Regions from separate parts of the Metabacillus sp. 113a genome, predicted to be linked through region 1. Evidence: riboswitches for the same ligand, from Rfam matches in the RefSeq annotation. Region 1 holds a riboswitch; the other holds the start of a gene.
The links. A riboswitch is a leader RNA that binds a small molecule or an ion and turns the genes downstream of it on or off. The one in region 1 is predicted to bind preQ1.
Positions count from the first base shown of each region.

Region 2: it holds a riboswitch for preQ1, as region 1 does, so the genes downstream of both, ACQCVE_RS12615 (QueT transporter family protein) here and queC (7-cyano-7-deazaguanine synthase QueC) in region 1, are expected to answer to the same signal.

Region 1 covers NZ_JBNILJ010000005.1:113,914-124,689, reverse strand. Annotated here, with positions in the region: gene ACQCVE_RS10720 (patatin-like phospholipase family protein) at 1-454, opposite strand, end outside; gene ACQCVE_RS10715 (YkvS family protein) at 677-859, shown strand; gene ACQCVE_RS10710 (peptidoglycan-binding protein) at 923-1,720, opposite strand; partial or broken gene ACQCVE_RS10705 (N-acetyltransferase family protein) at 1,927-2,388, shown strand; gene ACQCVE_RS10700 (GNAT family N-acetyltransferase) at 2,385-2,909, shown strand; gene ACQCVE_RS10695 (hypothetical protein) at 2,958-3,188, opposite strand; gene ACQCVE_RS10690 (hypothetical protein) at 3,372-3,617, opposite strand; gene ACQCVE_RS10685 (ATP-grasp domain-containing protein) at 3,654-4,877, opposite strand; gene ACQCVE_RS10680 (YheC/YheD family protein) at 5,029-6,054, opposite strand; gene queF (preQ(1) synthase) at 6,419-6,916, opposite strand; gene queE (7-carboxy-7-deazaguanine synthase QueE) at 6,929-7,660, opposite strand; gene queD (6-carboxytetrahydropterin synthase QueD) at 7,653-8,093, opposite strand; gene queC (7-cyano-7-deazaguanine synthase QueC) at 8,090-8,749, opposite strand; PreQ1 riboswitch class I at 8,911-8,955, opposite strand; gene ACQCVE_RS10655 (DUF2254 domain-containing protein) at 9,037-10,356, shown strand; gene ACQCVE_RS10650 (hypothetical protein) at 10,392-10,776, opposite strand, start outside.
Region 2 covers NZ_JBNILJ010000007.1:110,184-116,926, forward strand. Annotated here, with positions in the region: gene ACQCVE_RS12610 (excisionase family DNA-binding protein) at 1-85, opposite strand, end outside; PreQ1 riboswitch class I at 929-973, shown strand; gene ACQCVE_RS12615 (QueT transporter family protein) at 980-1,465, shown strand; gene ACQCVE_RS12620 (GNAT family N-acetyltransferase) at 1,568-2,074, shown strand; gene ACQCVE_RS12625 (NAD(P)H-binding protein) at 2,265-3,719, opposite strand; gene ACQCVE_RS12630 (DUF3021 domain-containing protein) at 3,813-4,217, opposite strand; gene ACQCVE_RS12635 (LytTR family DNA-binding domain-containing protein) at 4,214-4,426, opposite strand; gene ACQCVE_RS12640 (hypothetical protein) at 4,429-4,665, opposite strand; gene ACQCVE_RS12645 (SDR family oxidoreductase) at 4,936-5,970, opposite strand; gene ACQCVE_RS12650 (TetR/AcrR family transcriptional regulator) at 6,018-6,587, opposite strand; gene ACQCVE_RS12655 (putative quinol monooxygenase) at 6,728-6,743, opposite strand, start outside.

The sequences.
Region 1 (10,776 bases):
AGACCATTGGCGCTATAAATGGAAGAGAGCTTGAAGCCCTGATAATGGTAAGCAAATCTCCCATTGTTTCAGGCTTAGTAAAATACACCGCTTTTCCTGTTGTACAATCCGTCGCACCAATGATTAATTGTTCTGTATTTTTTGTAAATGCCTCAAAATCAAACGGAACGAGCCGGTTCGGTATTTCATCAAAAATATAGTCCATTCCGAAAAGCTGACGGCTCTTGAGATAATTTTGCAGTGATAAATATTTGGGGTCCCCGGCATAATCAATGTTAACGGTCCGGTTTCTATCCATTTGCCTTGATATGTAGGAAGCCGCCATGCAGGCGCCTGCTGAAACTCCTATAATGTAAGGAAAATAAAGATCCTGCTCCATAAAATATTCCAGTACTCCGGCTGTGTAGACGCCTCTCATTCCGCCGCCCTCTAAAACTAAACCCGTTTGTTCCAATTTTCTTTCTCCTTTCAGCCTTCGTTATTCAAATAATCATCTTTAATATGCATGGGGAACGCTGTGAATCCACAAAGTCATGATATCACAATAAGATTATGGCTCTCTGTTTAACGGCTCCTGCCTGAATACAGCGCTATCAAAATAGTCTTTACTTTATTGCCAAAATAGTGCAGAATGTTTTCTAATGGGGGTAGTTAGTACGATTGAAGGAGAGAGGAAATGAAGATTGCTAAAGTAGGAAATCTTATAGAATTTAAAAACGGGCTGCGCGGGATTGTTGAAAAGGTGAACGAAAATTCGGTTATTGTCGACCTGACTTATATGGATAATTTTCTTGACCTTGAACTGGAAAGGCGCACCGTGGTGAACCATAAAAATTATAAGATTCTTAAGGAATCCTGATCAAACTGTTTCTTTTATCTCGTCATATCTCTTAAAAGGGGACGGCATCGGCCGTCCCTTTTCCTATTGATACACTTTTACTTTGACTTGCTTATTACCCCAGTTCATCGCTTGTCCAAGATCTTCAAAGAATACATCGATTTCATTTCCATTAATCGCCCCACCTGTATCTCCGGCAATTGCTTCACCATATCCTTCCACCTCAACCCTAGAGCCGAGGGGGATCACATTAGGATCCACGGCAATGACCTTTGCCCCCTTGAATCTGTTTAAATCAATTCCCATTTTTGTTATCCCTGAACAGCCTTTGCAGCTGGCTGTATACGCTGTGCTATGTACGGTTAATTCTTTTACGGTTCCGGATACAGGTTGATCTTTTTCTTCGAGAGCGGCTAATGTTGCGGGACCGGCTATTCCATCGGCAGTGAGGCCTCTGGAAATTTGGAATTTTATTACTGCATTTTTTGTACCGCTTCCATAAATTCCGTCCACAGTGCCGGTGTAAGTTCCCCAATTCTTTAATTGATGCTGCAATTCTGCAACCGGCTTTCCAATATTGCCTGCCCTTATCACTTTTAACTTGGCGATGGTTCGCGGACCTGCTATACCATCCCTATTAAGACCCGTCCTTTTTTGGAATAGTCTTACAGATTCTTCTGTAATGGACCCGTAGTTTCCTGTATTATCGAAATATGGATAGACATTCTTTGCAAGCAGATGGGTTTGAAGCTCCTTTACATCCTCATTTGACATACCTCTGTGAAGCATTTCATCTCCCAATGCAGCTTCTCCTTTAAGAGGTACATAAATTGCAGAAGCAAAGAGAAATGCTCCCAGTACAGCACCGGTCTTTTTAATCATGACGTTTGGCTCCTCCTTTAGTTAAGATGAACACCTAAAGGCTTCGAAAAAATAAGTTTTTTATAGCGGCAGCTGAATAAAAACAGAGCAGATGTTACAGAAAAAATCCTTATTTTCCCTTTATTTCTATCTTTTTTCACAGTCTGACAGGAGTAAGAATAGCAGCAAAAGAAAGGGGTGGCTCCAGTTGATTAAACCGCTTTGCTTCACGACATTTAAACCTGCTTATTAAGCTGGATTCTCAAACTGACACAATGCTGTTTGAACCCGAAGAGCGTTCAAACAATGAAGAACTTTATTTTGATAAGCTGGAAGCTTTTTTTTCCCAGGGTTCTAAAATTTGGGTTAGTGAAAAGAGGGGCATTTTCCAGGGGCATGTCACTGCCATTGCAGGGCAATTGAAAAGGAACCGCCACAAAATTTCACTGGTGATCGGCGTTTTGCCTGAGTACCAAAATATGGGCCTTGGAGGAGAATTGATGGATCAGGCACTTCGCTGGTGTATACAAAAGCAATTTCATCGTGCAGAGCTGTCAGTTATGACACATAATAAGCCCGCAATTGCTCTTTATGAAAAGAATGGCTTTTTAATAGAGGGAACAATCAGGCATTCTTTGCTAGTGAACGGTGAATGGGTGGATGAATACATAATGGGGAGGCTTTTATGACATTTCCTAATCTGCTTACGAAAAGATTGGCTTTAAGAGAAATAACCGAAGCAGACACAGAAGGTCTTTTAGCTATATTTACAAGTGGCGATGTGCTCCAATATTATGGAATGGAACCTTTAAAAGATGCCGGAGAAGCTAAGCTCCTTGCTTTACGTTTTAAGGAAGGATGGCGGAACCGAACCTCAATCCGCTGGGGAATACAGTTTGATGGGAAGCTTTGCGGGACCATCGGGTTTCACAATTGGAATTGTTATCACAAAAGAGCAGAAATAGGATACGAGATCCATCCTGATTATTGGAGATCCGGTCTGACCTTCGAGGCATTGACTTCAGCAGCTGATTTTGGCTTCAGCGAACTTGGACTGAACAGAATCGGTGCTGTTGTAAGGCCTGAAAATACGCCTTCGTTACGTCTGCTTGAAAAAGCGGGATTTGAGAAAGAGGGAGTCATGAAAAAGGCTCAATATTCAAAGGGATTGTTTTACGATTTAGTTCTTATGGGAAAAATCTCTGATTAATCATACAGAATTCAAAGAAAAGAAGCACCTGCCTTGGTACTTCTTTTCTTAGAAACCTGCAGTTTTCATCCTGAAGCTGTTTGCGTTTTTGTCTTCTACCGTAACCAGTTTTACATCGCTCATTAAAAAGCTCAGCAAATCTCCGCGCTTATCTTCAAAACTGATTCTTTCATCTTGACAAAACTCTTTAAGCACGGCTGATTTATCAAGCTTTGTCTCAACTTCTCTAGTCACATAGAAGTCATTGCTGAAATGATAGCGGATTTTGTATTGATTCATTTCTCTCACTTCCCATAAGTTTTACATGGGTATTCCACAAATGTAATGAGAAATCCTGCTTGTTTCTAAATGTCCTGTCTAATTTCCTTCAAAAAAACAGATTATCTTACTGGCGAATCCTTGATTTGAGTTTATAGCATTGCTAAACCTCATGTTTGTAAGAAGTATAAGTCTGGCTGGCCGTTAATCCTTACACTCGTCATAGTGACAGTTGATTTTTAAATAGGCAGTGCCTTTTACGATTTTATTTAAACTTAAAATCGTTAATATGTCCCCTAATTCCTGCTGCCAATTTGGCTGCTTCAGCAAGTCCATGACGCCATGTAATCCTTTCAGCTGTTTAGCCTTCCAGCTCATGCATTTAAGCTCTTCTATCCTTTCTTTTTGATTTGAAAGCATCATTTCATTAAATTTCACTTTATTCAGCATTTTTTCCACCCGCTTTTAATGGTTTTATAGGTATCTCTATACATGATCCGACTCAAGATTAAATGAGATTTCCTTTGCAGCTTCTAATGCTGCCTTTCTCGCTGATGCATAGCTATCCGCTTCTGCCATTACATACCCATACCGGTCTCCCATGGATAATGGAGGGCGCAGCATCTTCCCTTTGCGGGGCTTGATGAATACCTCTGCCACCCCCGGGTGCTTTAAAGCCCTGCCAGTGCCAGTAACATTCTGCAGCCTTCCACTTTTATCGATTGTGATGTAGTGGACGTATACGAACTTATTATGCTTTCTCGTTAGCTCAGGAGTTCCCCCCAAGTAAAGTTTTAACGTTTCTTCCACCAAATTAATTCCATATCCCGCTTCTATCATCCGGTTCATTGCTCCACCCGAAATCCTGGGGTTAATTTCTATTAGCTTCCAATTGCCATTCACGAGTTTCATCTCGACATGGCAGGCTCCATTTTCCATTTTAAAAGCACCAACTATTAAATCGACTGAGTCCCGAATGCTTTCATGCAGACGGCTATCCATTTCTGTGCACAAACTGTAGCCCGTTACAATAAACCGCTGGTCAAATGTGATCTCCTGCTTGATAACAGCTGCGATGTTTATCTTTCCATTATGAACAATCACTTCAATTAAATATTGAGGACCTATTAAATATTCTTCTACTAAAATAGGAGTATTTTGATACTTTTTACTCAGCCCTAAAATAGCCATTTGCAGCTCAAATTTGCTTTTTATATACAGGACATCTTTAGAGCCGGCTGACACAGGGGATTTTACAATGAGCGGGAAGCGGGTGTTTATTTTTTTTATAAACCCGCTTACTGATTCTTCAGGGTTATACACAGAGAAATAAGGGGATTGCGGGAGATGTTTTAACATATTCCTTGTTCGTATTTTATCCTCCATGTCCAGAAATTGCTTAGATGAAACGGTACTATCCGTAAACCGTTCATTTAAAGCTGCTGCAATATGAACGTATGGATCTACAAAGCTGACAATTAACCTGATCTTTTTTCCTTGTTTCTGCAGTTCAATCATGTTTTCCGCTAACTCTTCTTTGATGATATTCGAAAACACCATTTGATGGACTTCCGTAAATTCCTCTCTCTGTTCAAGAAATTGCTTTTTATTTGTAATCAGCACCGTAAAAAAACCTAATCGCTCTGAGGCCTTCATTGCTTCTCTGCTGGATCCGGATTTATTTGTTCCAATAAACACGATTGTTTCCATTGTCTTAATGATCCCACCAAACTGTAATTTTCTATGCATAGTTTGTCTACTGTAGTATATAGATGAATGGTGGTTTTGGTTCTTCATACAACTAAAATAGGGGATTGCCTGGTCCATCAACCGCTCTGACGAAGCACCTTCTGATGCCCCATCAAGCTTTGCTGTTTTGCGCCGCCAAATACTTGGCATAGAGGATCGTGTTTTTAGCAACATCAAGTTCTCCCCGGTAAATCACAGGTATACCCGGTCTCCAATTCACTTCAAAGATCCATAATTTCTGATTTTCGTCTATGCCCACATCAATTCCCAGCTCATCCAGGGACTGATCATATAACGTGTCAAAATGGCTGGCGAAACGAATCGCAAAGTACTCCAGAGTTCTTTTGACATCAAACCAGGAATGATCAAACTCATTTCTTAAAAAATCTTCTAAATAACACGTGTATCCCCCCCCGCCCAGGTTGGAGGCTATGCTTCCTGACGGGCCTATCCGTGGGAAAATGGACGTAATTACCCATTCACCTTTACCAGCTTTTTGTACATGCAAACGAAAATCAAATACATTACCCGCTTTTGTTTTACATGTTATAAATGGCTGGATTAAGAAAACTTCATCTAGGTCTTTAATGGATTGAACAAGCCTTTCCTGATCCAGGCTATATATTTTCCCCTTGTCATTTATCTTGAACGTACCTGCTTCAGCTTCTTCTATGAAAAGGATACCTCCTCCCTGATTTCCGGATAATGGTTTAATAATGACTTTCGAGTATGAATGGACCATCTCAAATAATAATTCCAGATTTGATAATTCAGCACTTGGAATTAAATATTGCTCGAATTGCTTTCCGTTCTTGATTTTTTCATATACTGTCAGCTTATTTCCGATTGAATGACTCGTAAATGGGATTCTTTCATACAAATGGTCAATGATTTTTTCGCCATTTTCAGTAGCAGGATAACTTGCATTAAAAATAACATCCGGAAACGGAAATTCCTTATCAATCCATTTTCCATCTTCATACTTTTTCCCCAGAATGGTTTCTCGGTTTATATCCACTTTCCCAGCGGTAAAATAAAAGAACTCTGCCCCTTCTGATTTTGCTGCAGAGGCGTACGCATAGCTCCTTTTTACTTTTTCAGGATCCGCCCTGTGATGAAGCATCCCAATCAGGGTCATACCCCCATCTCCCTTACTGATATTTTTTACTTTTCTTACGTTTAAGCTTTTCCATATACCAATTTATGAAGAATTTTTCCTTTTGCTATTGGCTTTGTTAAAGCATGGTGTTGATTTTTCCCACCTGTTGATTGGAGCGGAAGACGTGAGACTCCGAGCTAAGAGCAGCGGGACAGGTGAGACCCCGCAGTCGCGAAGCCAGGAGGCGGCTCACCGCCCAGCCCTTGGATAAGCGAACGCCTGCTAGCTGCAATCAACAGCCAAGTTTAAAAGAGATTTGCTTTTAAGACCCTTTCAAACCATTCAGATTTTCACCGGCTTAGCCGAACGAAAAAACAGCTTCCAAATGGAAGCTGCCTGCCTTTTATCTGTTATCAATTTTCTCCGGATACAAATCATGATTCATCAGCCGATGCTCAGCCATTCTTTCATACTTCGTGCCGGGCTTACCATAGTTTGTGTATGGATCGATGGAAATCCCTCCTCTTGGGGTGAATTTCCCCCACACTTCAATATATCTGGGGTCCATTAGCTGAATTAAATCGTTCATGATGATGTTCATGCAATCTTCATGAAAGTCTCCGTGATTGCGGAAACTGAACAAATAGAGCTTCAGCGATTTGCTTTCGACCATTAACCGGTCTGGAATATAGCTTATATAAATGGCAGCAAAATCTGGCTGGCCGGTTTTCGGACAAAGGGACGTAAACTCAGGGCAATTGAATTTAACAAAGTAATCCCGGCCCTGGTGCTTATTTTCAAAGGATTCCAGTATTTCAGGTGTATATTCAAACAAGTATTTTGTGCCTTCACTGCCAAGCAAGGTTACTCCGGTTAATTCTTCATCTCTTCTTCCGCTCATTTTCTTATCTCCTTAAACTCCGCGCTTGTTTCCCCAAAGCAGCGTGTGAAGCTGCGGCAGAACGCGGACTGAATTTAGTTCCTCATCTTCTATTACTAAGTCAATCAGCCATTCATAGCGGCTCATTAAGTTTTGAATCAGGACTTCGTTATTTGTTAGCCCCGGATCATCATTCCCCACTTGAAGATAAAAAGGGATGGAAGGGAATTCCTGGTGAATCCTCTTTGCATAAGCCAAATCTTCTTCATTAAAAATGACAATCTTTAAACTTGCTGTTTGAATCCTGCCGGCTGCTTGCAGCCGGTCCATTAGGCTCCGCAATACAGAAAAATCCGTTTTCATTCCAGAACTCGGCGGTTTAGGTGAGAGGGTCAGGTCATCAATTTCTGTAAACCATTCCTGGTACCTGCTTCCCTGCGTTTCAAGTGCAATTTTTTTGCCTTTCTCTTTCAGAAGTGAAATAACAGAGCGGAGGTTTTTCAGCAAGGCGGGATTGCCGCCTGACACGGTTACATGGGAAAATCGATTTCCTCCGATGCGGTAAAGCTCAGCCCACACTTGAGCGGCATCCATCTGGACAATTTCCTCTGCTGCCGTTCCGTCCCACGTAAAAGCAGAATCACACCATGAACACGAATAATCGCAGCCTGCCGTTCGGATAAACATCGTTTTCTGCCCGATGACCATTCCTTCCCCCTGTATGGTCGGTCCGAAAATCTCCAGTACCGGAATGGTCTCAGCCATTCTGCTTCACCTTCTTCGGTCTGTACAGCACATAGCTGGTCGGTGTTTCTCTTACAAATACTTGCAGACAAACGGGCTTGCCGGGCATCTTGTCAAGCTCCGCCTGGATCATCCCGTAAATTTTTCCGGCTACTACTTCCGTTGTTGGAAAATCTTTGGGATCGTCAGAGCTGAAAAGGGGATGTTCGTTTAACAACGTATGGTCGAACTGGCCATGAACCAGATTTTTAAGTGTTTTAAAGTTTACTAAAAATCCGGAATCATCCAATGTATCCCCGGCAATCGTTACATTGATATAGTAAGTATGGCCATGTATATTGCGGCAAGGACCGGCACTTTTATGCGGGATAAAATGAGCTGCAGAAACCTGCATATCTTTGTTCAGTTCATACTGATAATCATGGTTCACTTGCGGATAAATCTGCTGAATCATTGTGCAGCCTCCTTATTGGTTAAATAGCAATCCAATCCATTCCTTCTCAGTCTGCAGGCCGGACAATCCCCGCATCCATCTGCCGGGATTCCGTTATAGCACGTCAAAGTCCGGTTCCGTATATATTCGAGCACGTTCAACTCATCCGCCAGCGCCCACGTTTCCTCTTTATTCAGCCACATGAGAGGCGTATGGAACACGAAGGATTCATCCATAGCAAGATTGACGGTAACGTTGCAGGATTTTATAAATTGATCCCGGCAATCCGGGTAGCCGCTGAAGTCGGTTTCACAAACGCCGGTTACGACATGCCTTGCTCCAATCTGGGATGCAAGCACAGAGGCAAAAGACAGGAAGAGCAGGTTTCTGCCGGGGACAAATGTTGAAGGAAGTTCTCCCTCCGCTTGTTCGATCGCTATTCCGTTTCTCGTTAACGCATTTGGGGCAAGCTGATTCAAGAGCGACATATCCAGCAAATGATGAGGGACTTTCTGTTCCTTCGCAATATTTTCTGCTATTTCGATCTCTAGCCTATGGCGCTGGTTGTAATTAAACGTGACTGCCTCTACTTCCTTAAACGTTCTCAATGCCCAGAATAGACAGGTTGTGCTGTCCTGGCCCCCGCTGAAGACGACAAGTGCTTTCTCATTTCTCATAATGGTTCTCCTCCAGTTTCATTTTAGAGCTTCCAGCTGCAGCCAGGTTTACGCCTTACATGATTGGTGAATTAATAAAGGCACCCCATTTAATGAGGTGCCTTAGCGGATCATCTATAAAAAAACAAAAAACAATATCCAAGGAACGCCTCAAGATATTGCTGTCCTTAGTTTTTTATAGAGGGTTGTACTAGAACCTCTCCCGTTCAAGAAAAACGGACTTGTATTTAGCTGTAAAGCTACTATACATCATAATAGCCAATCTGCCAATAACCGGAGGAATGAAGATGGAAATGAACCGATTTTTGCAAGTTAGGGCAAGCTTTTGGTTTATCCCGCTGCTATATGGATTAATTGCCCTTGTTCTCGCTTATGGCAGTATGGAACTTGACCGTTACGCCGCTCAGCATACAGGTCTTTATGATTACATACCGGATCTTTTTTTATCGGATATGCAGCTGGCACAAACCATATTAAGCTCTATCGCTACTTCTCTGTTAACCATGACAACAATCACATTTTCATCCATCCTAGTGGTACTGACCACTTATGCAGCGCAATTTTCACCCAGGGCCCTTCAGAACTTCACCTCCGACCGGAGTTCCCAGCGGGTTCTAGGCATGTTTACAGGAGGATTTGTTTACACCATTATCCTGCTGCTTTTAGTCAGAGATAACGGAGGAGACTTATTCATTGTTCCAAGCTTGTCGATCCTTGTGGCATTTGCTTGTCTGGGAGCGTTCGTCTTCTTTATTCATCACTCCGTTACCTCTATAAAAGTGAGTAACCTGATTCTCCAGATTACGAATAAAACCATGGCGGCCTGGAAAGAAAATTATGAGGAAGATCAAAAGCTGAAGGCATCCGCAGAGTGTGAAGAATCAGACTCCCTTAAAGCGGAAAATGGAATTTCCCTAAAAAGCAGAAAAGCCGGCTATATCCAGCATGCGGAATTAAAAGAGCTGATTCGCCTTGCAAAAAAAGGGGATTTAGTGATTGAAATTACGAAAAAACCCGGCAGCTATGTCGATGAGGGCACCCCGCTTCTGAAAGTCTGGAAATCCGGACATTTACAAGATGAGATGAAGGACCACTTGATCAGTAAAATCATTATCATCCCTGAACAGGAACCCATCAAGGATGTAGGATTTGGCATTCAAAAGCTCTCTGAAATTGCAATTAGGGCCATTTCTCCTGCCTTTAACGACCCTTATACAACCGCAAATGCCATTGAACACATTGCCAGGGTATTATCAAGACTTGGTAAAAACTACGTTCCGCGTCCGTTCTATATGGATGAGGAGTCCTCTCTCCGGGTGATTTTCCATAAGCCGTCATTTGAAGACTTACTTTATAAAAGCTTTTACTTAATCCGGCACTACGGCAAGGAAGATACGGCAGTCATGAGCGCTGTCATCAATGCCCTGACAATTGTCGCTGATTCCAACGGAAAAGAAATAAAGGCTGTAATATGGGAATATTCCTGTTACATTCTTGAGGGATTAAGAGAGATCGAGCGGGTTAGCTACGATAAAAAATTTCTCGACCTGAAGTTTCAAAGATTGGCCGAAGCGTGTTTACAGGAAAATAGTTTTTCAGGTATATGATGAAGGATCAGACCGTACAGGAATTCTCTGCACGGTCATCTTTCTATCCGGCCAATCCCTTTTGCTCCATGGCTGTTCATAATGTTTACGGCCTGCTCTGCTAAAAAGTCCTCGATATGAATGATGATGACAAATTCCTTCTCTGCTTTCCCCATTCTCTTACTCGCTCCTTTTTTTTTATAGAAAAATTCAATGGAAAATCCGAACGCGAGTCCAAATACAAGCCCCATCAGTCCCCAGATCACCGGTCCCCAATAAAAAACCAGACCATAAATCACCCCGAGCAGCATAAAAATAGCCCCAAAAACTCCGGCTAAATCTAAAAGACTCTTTCCATCATCTGAAAAATCCGTATCAAAAACGGACTGATTGTCATCATACCGCTCTAAAGGGACTGCCAGGATTTGTTCACTGGCCACA
Region 2 (6,743 bases), on a different contig from region 1:
GGATCAGGTTTTGGTGAATCAGGGTCTCGACATAGGTCTCCGGAAGGGAAAGATACTCAGCCGTTTCTTTAATCGTTAAATACACACGAAATTCCTCCTCTATACGGATGATTATAACGAAAGAGGGGATGATGGGTAAACAAGGGGACGCCAGGTTATTATTGGCTCAGGACCCGAATGGGATTTTGTTGGTTATTGTCCTCCGTATTTTGGTTTTATTGTCCGTACTTTGGTTTTATTGTCCGTACTTTGGATTTATTGTCCGTACTTTTGTTTTATTGTCCTCCGTACTTTGATTTTATTGTCCGTATTTTGGATTTATTGTCCTCCGTATTTTGATTTTATTGTCCGTACTTTGATTTTATTGTCCGTACTTTGATTTTATTGTCCGTACTTTTGTTTTATTGTCCGTACTTTTGTTTTATTGTCCGTATTTTGATTTTATTGTCCGTATTTTGATTTTATTGTCCGTATTTTGGATTTATTGTCCGTACTTTTGTTTTATTGCCCTCCGTATTTTAGTTTTATTGTCCGTAGTTTGGTTTTATTGTCCGTACTTTGGTTTTATTGTCCGTACTTTGGTTTTATTGTCCGTACTTTGGTTTTATTGTCCGTACTTTTGTTTTATTGTCCTCCGTATTTTGGTTTTATTGTCCGTACTTTGGTTTTATTGTCCGTATTTTGGATTTATTGTCCGTACTTTTGTTTTATTGTCCGTATTTTGATTTTATTGTCCGTACTTTTGTTTTATTGTCCGTACTAACGCAGATAAAGACTTTTCGAGATGATTCGACATTAATAGACAACGCCTTCGCCCCGCGTAACGATTACATTCCAAACCGCCACACAACATACAGATGCGCGAACCAACGTCCTTGCTCATACTAAATGTTTACAAATCCTCTTTTTCATACTATAATATCTACTTTCGAACGTGGTTCGAGATCCTCCCACGAAAAAAAACTAAGGAGTAGAGAAAATGAATATCCGAACACTCGCAGCTAATGGGATTTTGGCTGCCATTTATATTGTTGTGACCACCCTTGTTCAGCCAATCGCATTCTCAAATATACAGTTTCGCATTCCTGAGATGCTGAACCATTTAGTCGTTTTTAATAAAAAGTACATTTTTGGAATTGTGCTTGGAGTTTTTATTTCCAATATGCTTTGGTCGCCAATGAAGGCATACGATGTGATATTCGGAACTGGCCAGTCGGTTATTGCTCTTCTTATAACGATCGCAGCTGCAAAATATATCAAGAACACATGGGCTTTGATGGCTGTAAACACGCTTGTGTTTACATTTACGATGTTTATCATAGCCTGGGAGCTGCATTTGGCTCTCGGCTTCCCGTTCTGGATTACATGGGCTGTAACAGCTGTCGGTGAATTTGCAGTGATGGCTGCCGGAATGCCGATTATCTATGCTTTGAACAAACGGCTTAAGTTTGAAAAACACGCTTAAGCCCTCTGGATGAAATCTCTATGATTTCATCCTTTTTTATTTCAAATTTCCAGGATATCCCGCTTCCTTGCAGAATAACCTCCATAAAGGAGGGGAACCGCTATGGAGATCCGCATTCTAGATGTGAATGACGCATTTGTTTTTCAAACACTCCGACTGAAAGGCTTAATAACAGAGCCAGAAGCATTCGGCTCCACCTTTGACAGAGAAGAGCGGTATTCACTGGAAACAGTCGCTCGAAGGCTGAAGCCCACTGACAGCAAGTTCACACTGGGAGCTTTTGACGAAAACCATTCTCTGGCTGGAATGGTCACTTTCATTCGGGGAGAGAGCCCTAAAACCGCTCATATAGGAAATGTATACGGCATGTACATAGAACCTGTTCACCGCAGACAAGGCTTGGGAAAAGCACTGCTGCTGGACCTTCTAAAAAAAGCAGGCAAAGAGAATGTGGAGCAAATCCATTTATCCGTTGTTTCTGGGAACGCAGCCGCCAAAAATCTATATAAATCTATGGGGTTTAAAACCTATGGGGTGGAGAAACATGCGTTAAAGTTTAATGGGAAGTATTATGACGAAGACTTAATGGTCTTATTTTTGCGCACATGAACTTGACAAATACAGGATCCGATTGCCCGATTGAGACCGATAAATATCCAAAACCGGCTGACAAATATCGGAATACGGCCGATATACGGGGCTCTAAACGATAAAACGCCCAAATCGTTAAGTACATGAAAATCCAGCTAATTATAAAAGCTTGCCGGCCGATTTGTCTCCCAAATCGGCCGGTCAAGTCTCAATTCATATGAACAATCCGCTTGACCGGTCCATTTTGCTTATGTTCATCTGTTTTATCCATCAAATTCAGCAGGTGCCTTTTGTATAGATACATCACAATGATGTGGATTTTTGCCTGAGACAGCCTGTAAATAATCCATGGCAGGGAAGGGCGGTATTCATGAATGGCGATGATGCACTCCTGTGTATCAGGAATCTGCCTGAATTCTATCCTTCCCCTGCCGCCTTCCACGATTTCAGCGAATGATCCGCCGGTGATATAGTAAAGGGCGCGGTTTGAAGAGCTTCGATCCGGTGCGTAGCTAAGTTCCATAATGGGCTTCTCCCATCCAAAAAGGTAAAACCGGCTCACGCGGCTGCTGTCAGCTTCTATCCTAAGAAACGGCCGCGCCAGTTTTGACAGCCAGTTCATATAATGGTCTCCGGCCCAATCGGCATCTTTTCCTTCTGGAAGCAAGATGCGCTGCACAGAGCGGACATCTGCAATGCCCGATTTTTTAGAGGATGAAGATTTGGAACTTTTTTGTTCCTTCTTTTCTTTTTCCTCCTCGTCAAGAGCATACTTCGCCGCTTCTTTAAACGGCGTCCGGCCATAGCTGATTTCATCGTCCATGTTTTCTTTTTGCGCTACCATTGGATGCTTCAGGCTCTCAATTAGCGGATAGGCAATGGATTTTGGAGATTGGGTAATCAGACTCACCCATAATCTTGAGAGGGTCACCGTCATAAATGGGACATCAAACGTTCGCGTATTCCTTCCCATGACTTCGGCGGTCTGAATCATCATCTCTTTGTAGGTCATGACTTCTGGTCCGCCTACGTCAATGGATTTTCCGGATAATCGCTTATTTCCAATGCTTTTTTTCAGTGCTGTCAAGACATCCTTCAAGGCGATTGGATGAGTTTTCGTTCTTGTCCATTTAGGCAAAAGCATGGCGGGCAGACGTTTGACCAGCTTGGTAAGAATGGGAAACGAGGATCCCTTCGGACCGACAATGAGTCCTGCACGGATTGTCGTTACCGGTGTGCCGTATGCACCAAGCACCTTCTCAACCTCAAGCCTGCTCTCAAGATGCCTGGACAGTTCTTCTGTATCTTCAGGAATGATTCCGCTCATGTAAATTATTTGTTTAATGCCATTTTTCTTGGCAGCCCGGGCAAAATTGTCGGCAAGAATTAAATCCATATCCTCAAATTTAGCCTGCGTCAGTTTGGCAGAAGGCATCATTGAATGAACGAGGTAGACAGCATAGTCCGCTCCTTCCAATCCCTTCTCAGCAGAATCCAATGAATACAAATCACAGGAACGCCATTCTACATGATCGCTATTCTCCCGTGAATCCCCGTTTCTGGACAGGGCGATGACGTCTGAGTATCCGGTAAGCTTTTGCAGCAAATTATTCCCTATATATCCGCTTGCCCCTGTAAGGGCGATTACTTCGCGTTTTTCCATAGTTAACAACTCCAGTCCTGAAGAAATCAGTATATGGTCTTTTTATTCCTTCAACACGGTTCCGGTAAACGTTGGGAGAACATTGGAAAATCTTTATTTTCTCAAAGAAGAATTCAGAGACGATTCCATTTTTTTCATGTACGAGTAAATGCTGAACCAAATAATAAAGTAGACAATGACGAAGCTAACGAAAGCAATGACTGCGCCAAACCATGTTAAAGGGAACCATCCCGAAAAAACGGCCACTGTAAAATAGGCAGCAACGGAAAGAGTGAAGTGAATGACCATCTGTTTCAGAAGGCTCCATTTTTCGAACTCAAAGATGAGGGATGAAACCCCGAAGTAGATTCCGACCACCATACTCCCAAGCATATGCTTCCATAGCCCGGTTACGGTTATGCTGACATCCATCCCCATAAAAACACTTAATGCCGCAAAGGTAAACAAGCTTGAGAAGCCTAGTCCAGTTAAGGATCTCTTCACTATTTGAATCATCATTTCTTCATTCCTCCAGTCAGTTTATCTTTTACTGCGGCTACAAAGTTACGGGATACATATTCTTTTCGGCCGCTGTAAAAATAGACACATAGATTCCCATTAAAGGAAAGTTCAAACTTTTCAATGGCCTTCAGATTTCCTATGACTGATTTTGAAAACCGTGTGAACTGGCTGGATTCCAGCAATGCTTCTACTTCATAAAGCTTCATTTTCAACTCGATCGCCCGTTTGCTGTTACGGCATAGTTCTTTCTCTTTTCAGAGAATACATAATCAACATTCTCCGGCTTCAGCAAAATCGTTTGCTCATCTTTCATTCCAATGAGCCGCTCAGGTCTTGGTGATTTCATACGTTTCATGAGCTCTTCAAGCTCGTCTGTCCACTCCTTTGCCTGAATTGTAATCAGTGTTTCTTCTATTTCCTCATTGATATTTACATGAACTTTCATCGCAGCACCCCTGATTCCTTTCTTAACTGAATTATGTACTCTAAACGCTTTTTTTCTATTAAAAGTAGCATAAGATGCCTAAAAATGGGGATGTGAAGTTCATTTCCTTTCATAAAACAAATGCGAGCTGCAGCCTGCGATGGCTTCGTCTTTGCGAAGCCCCGTCTGTCCCAATGCTCTTAGCCCGGATTTCCCCGCCATTAACAGGTATTTAACAAAGCCTTGATAAAAAAAGAACAGCAATCCGCTTAAGGATTCTGTTCTTATATACTATAGCAGTCCATCCGCTTCCATTTGATCCTTTTGATCCGTAAGGGTTGTTTCGAGGGAGCGGTAATCCATTCCCAGATCGCGGACGCTTTTGCTGTGGTCGAATTTCGCTTCAAATCCGACATTTCTGGACACATACGGACGTGTGAGGCCAATTTTTGGTGCTATAAGCCATAGCAGCGGCTTTGGAACTTCACCTTTTGGAAGCTTGTATTGGTGCGGATAGTTTTTCTCAAGAAGCTTTGCCATATCGAGCAGGCTGGCTTCTTCATTGGAGATCAAGTAGCGGCCGGAAGCAGTGTTTGTAAAGGCAGCGAGCTTATGGGCTTTAGCGACATCTCTCACATCTACTGTCCCGTTGATTAAACGGGGAACTCCGGTTTTATACTTGCCTTTTAATAGATCGAGAATAGTGGCAATGCTTGTAGAATCCTTCCTTTTTGCAAGGGACGGCCCAAGTATAAAGGTTGGATTGATGGTTACGAGGTCCCAGCGGTCTTGCTCTCCGGCAAGCCTCCACGCTTCTTTTTCGGCTGCTGTTTTTGAGAAGCTGTACGGCTGGTGGGCTGGTGAGCTTGTCGTATTCCAGTCTCTTTCGGTAAAAGCCGGTTTCCCGTTCATATCCGCGTTGTCTCCAAACACGGCAACTGCACTGCTTGTCAGAACGACCCTTCTTACGGAAGGAGCCTTGTTGACAGAAGACAGAACGTTTCGGGTCCCTTCCAGCGCGGGTTTGATTAAATCTTTGTTCGCATCCCTGAAGCCGCTGATGAAAAACGGGGAGGCGGTGTGAAACACATACTCACACCCTTCAACCGCTTCATCAAAGCTGCCTTCTCTTAATAAATTGGCCTGATAGACTTGGAGTGTGCCCGGGGACGTTTTTTCTACTTCAAGTAGGTGGGCGTACTGAATGGTTCTCGATTGGTCACGGACGGTAATACGCACTTCATGCCCTTCCTGAAGCAGTTCTTTCACAAGCCACGCTGCAACGTATCCCGTTCCTCCGGTGACTAATACGGTTTTCTTATTCATGTTTAAATCCTCTTTCTTTTTTAATTGAACGTTCATTCAATGAATCGTTATAGACGTATCGCTTCCCAGCATGCTTCTGTTACTTTTTCTATAAGCTCTGGCGTTATGCTCAGCATACCTGCTGCATGCTGTTTCGCCAGGGAAACAGCTACATCCAGTGTCAGCGCAATGATGACAGGATCGGGAAGAGGCTTGATCATTTGCTCATGCTTTGCCTTGTTGAATACATTCATGATCGGCTTATAATAAATCATAACAGCCTTCTGGATTTCCAGCTTGTTATACGGAGACTGCAAAAACTGCTCCATGAACATGACTTCATCCGGTATGCGGACGGAAACTTCAATGGTTCTTTTCACCAGGTGCCGGATCTGATCTCTCAGGGGCTGATCCTCATTGATGCCTTGCACAATCCATTGGGAAAAGTCCTTTTTGACCCTCATGTATAATTCATCGATCAGTTCGTTCTTATTGCCGAAATAATGATAGATGATTCCTGCACTTACTCCTGCCTTCCGGGCGACCTTTGACATGGACGTCCCGTGAAAGCCATGTTCTGAAATCAGTTCAAGTGTTGCTTTAAGAATGGAGGCTTGTTTTCCTTCTATCAATTCCAACGAATCAAAAACCCCCTCTTAATTGAATGTTCGTTCAATATTTTACTTGAAGGCGAACATTCTGTCCAATTGATGGCCGAAAGTCCTCTTCAACATAGGAAAAGAATACCCCGGAGTTTTCTTCCTCCGGGGTACATGCCTTAGAGTCCTTTGCCT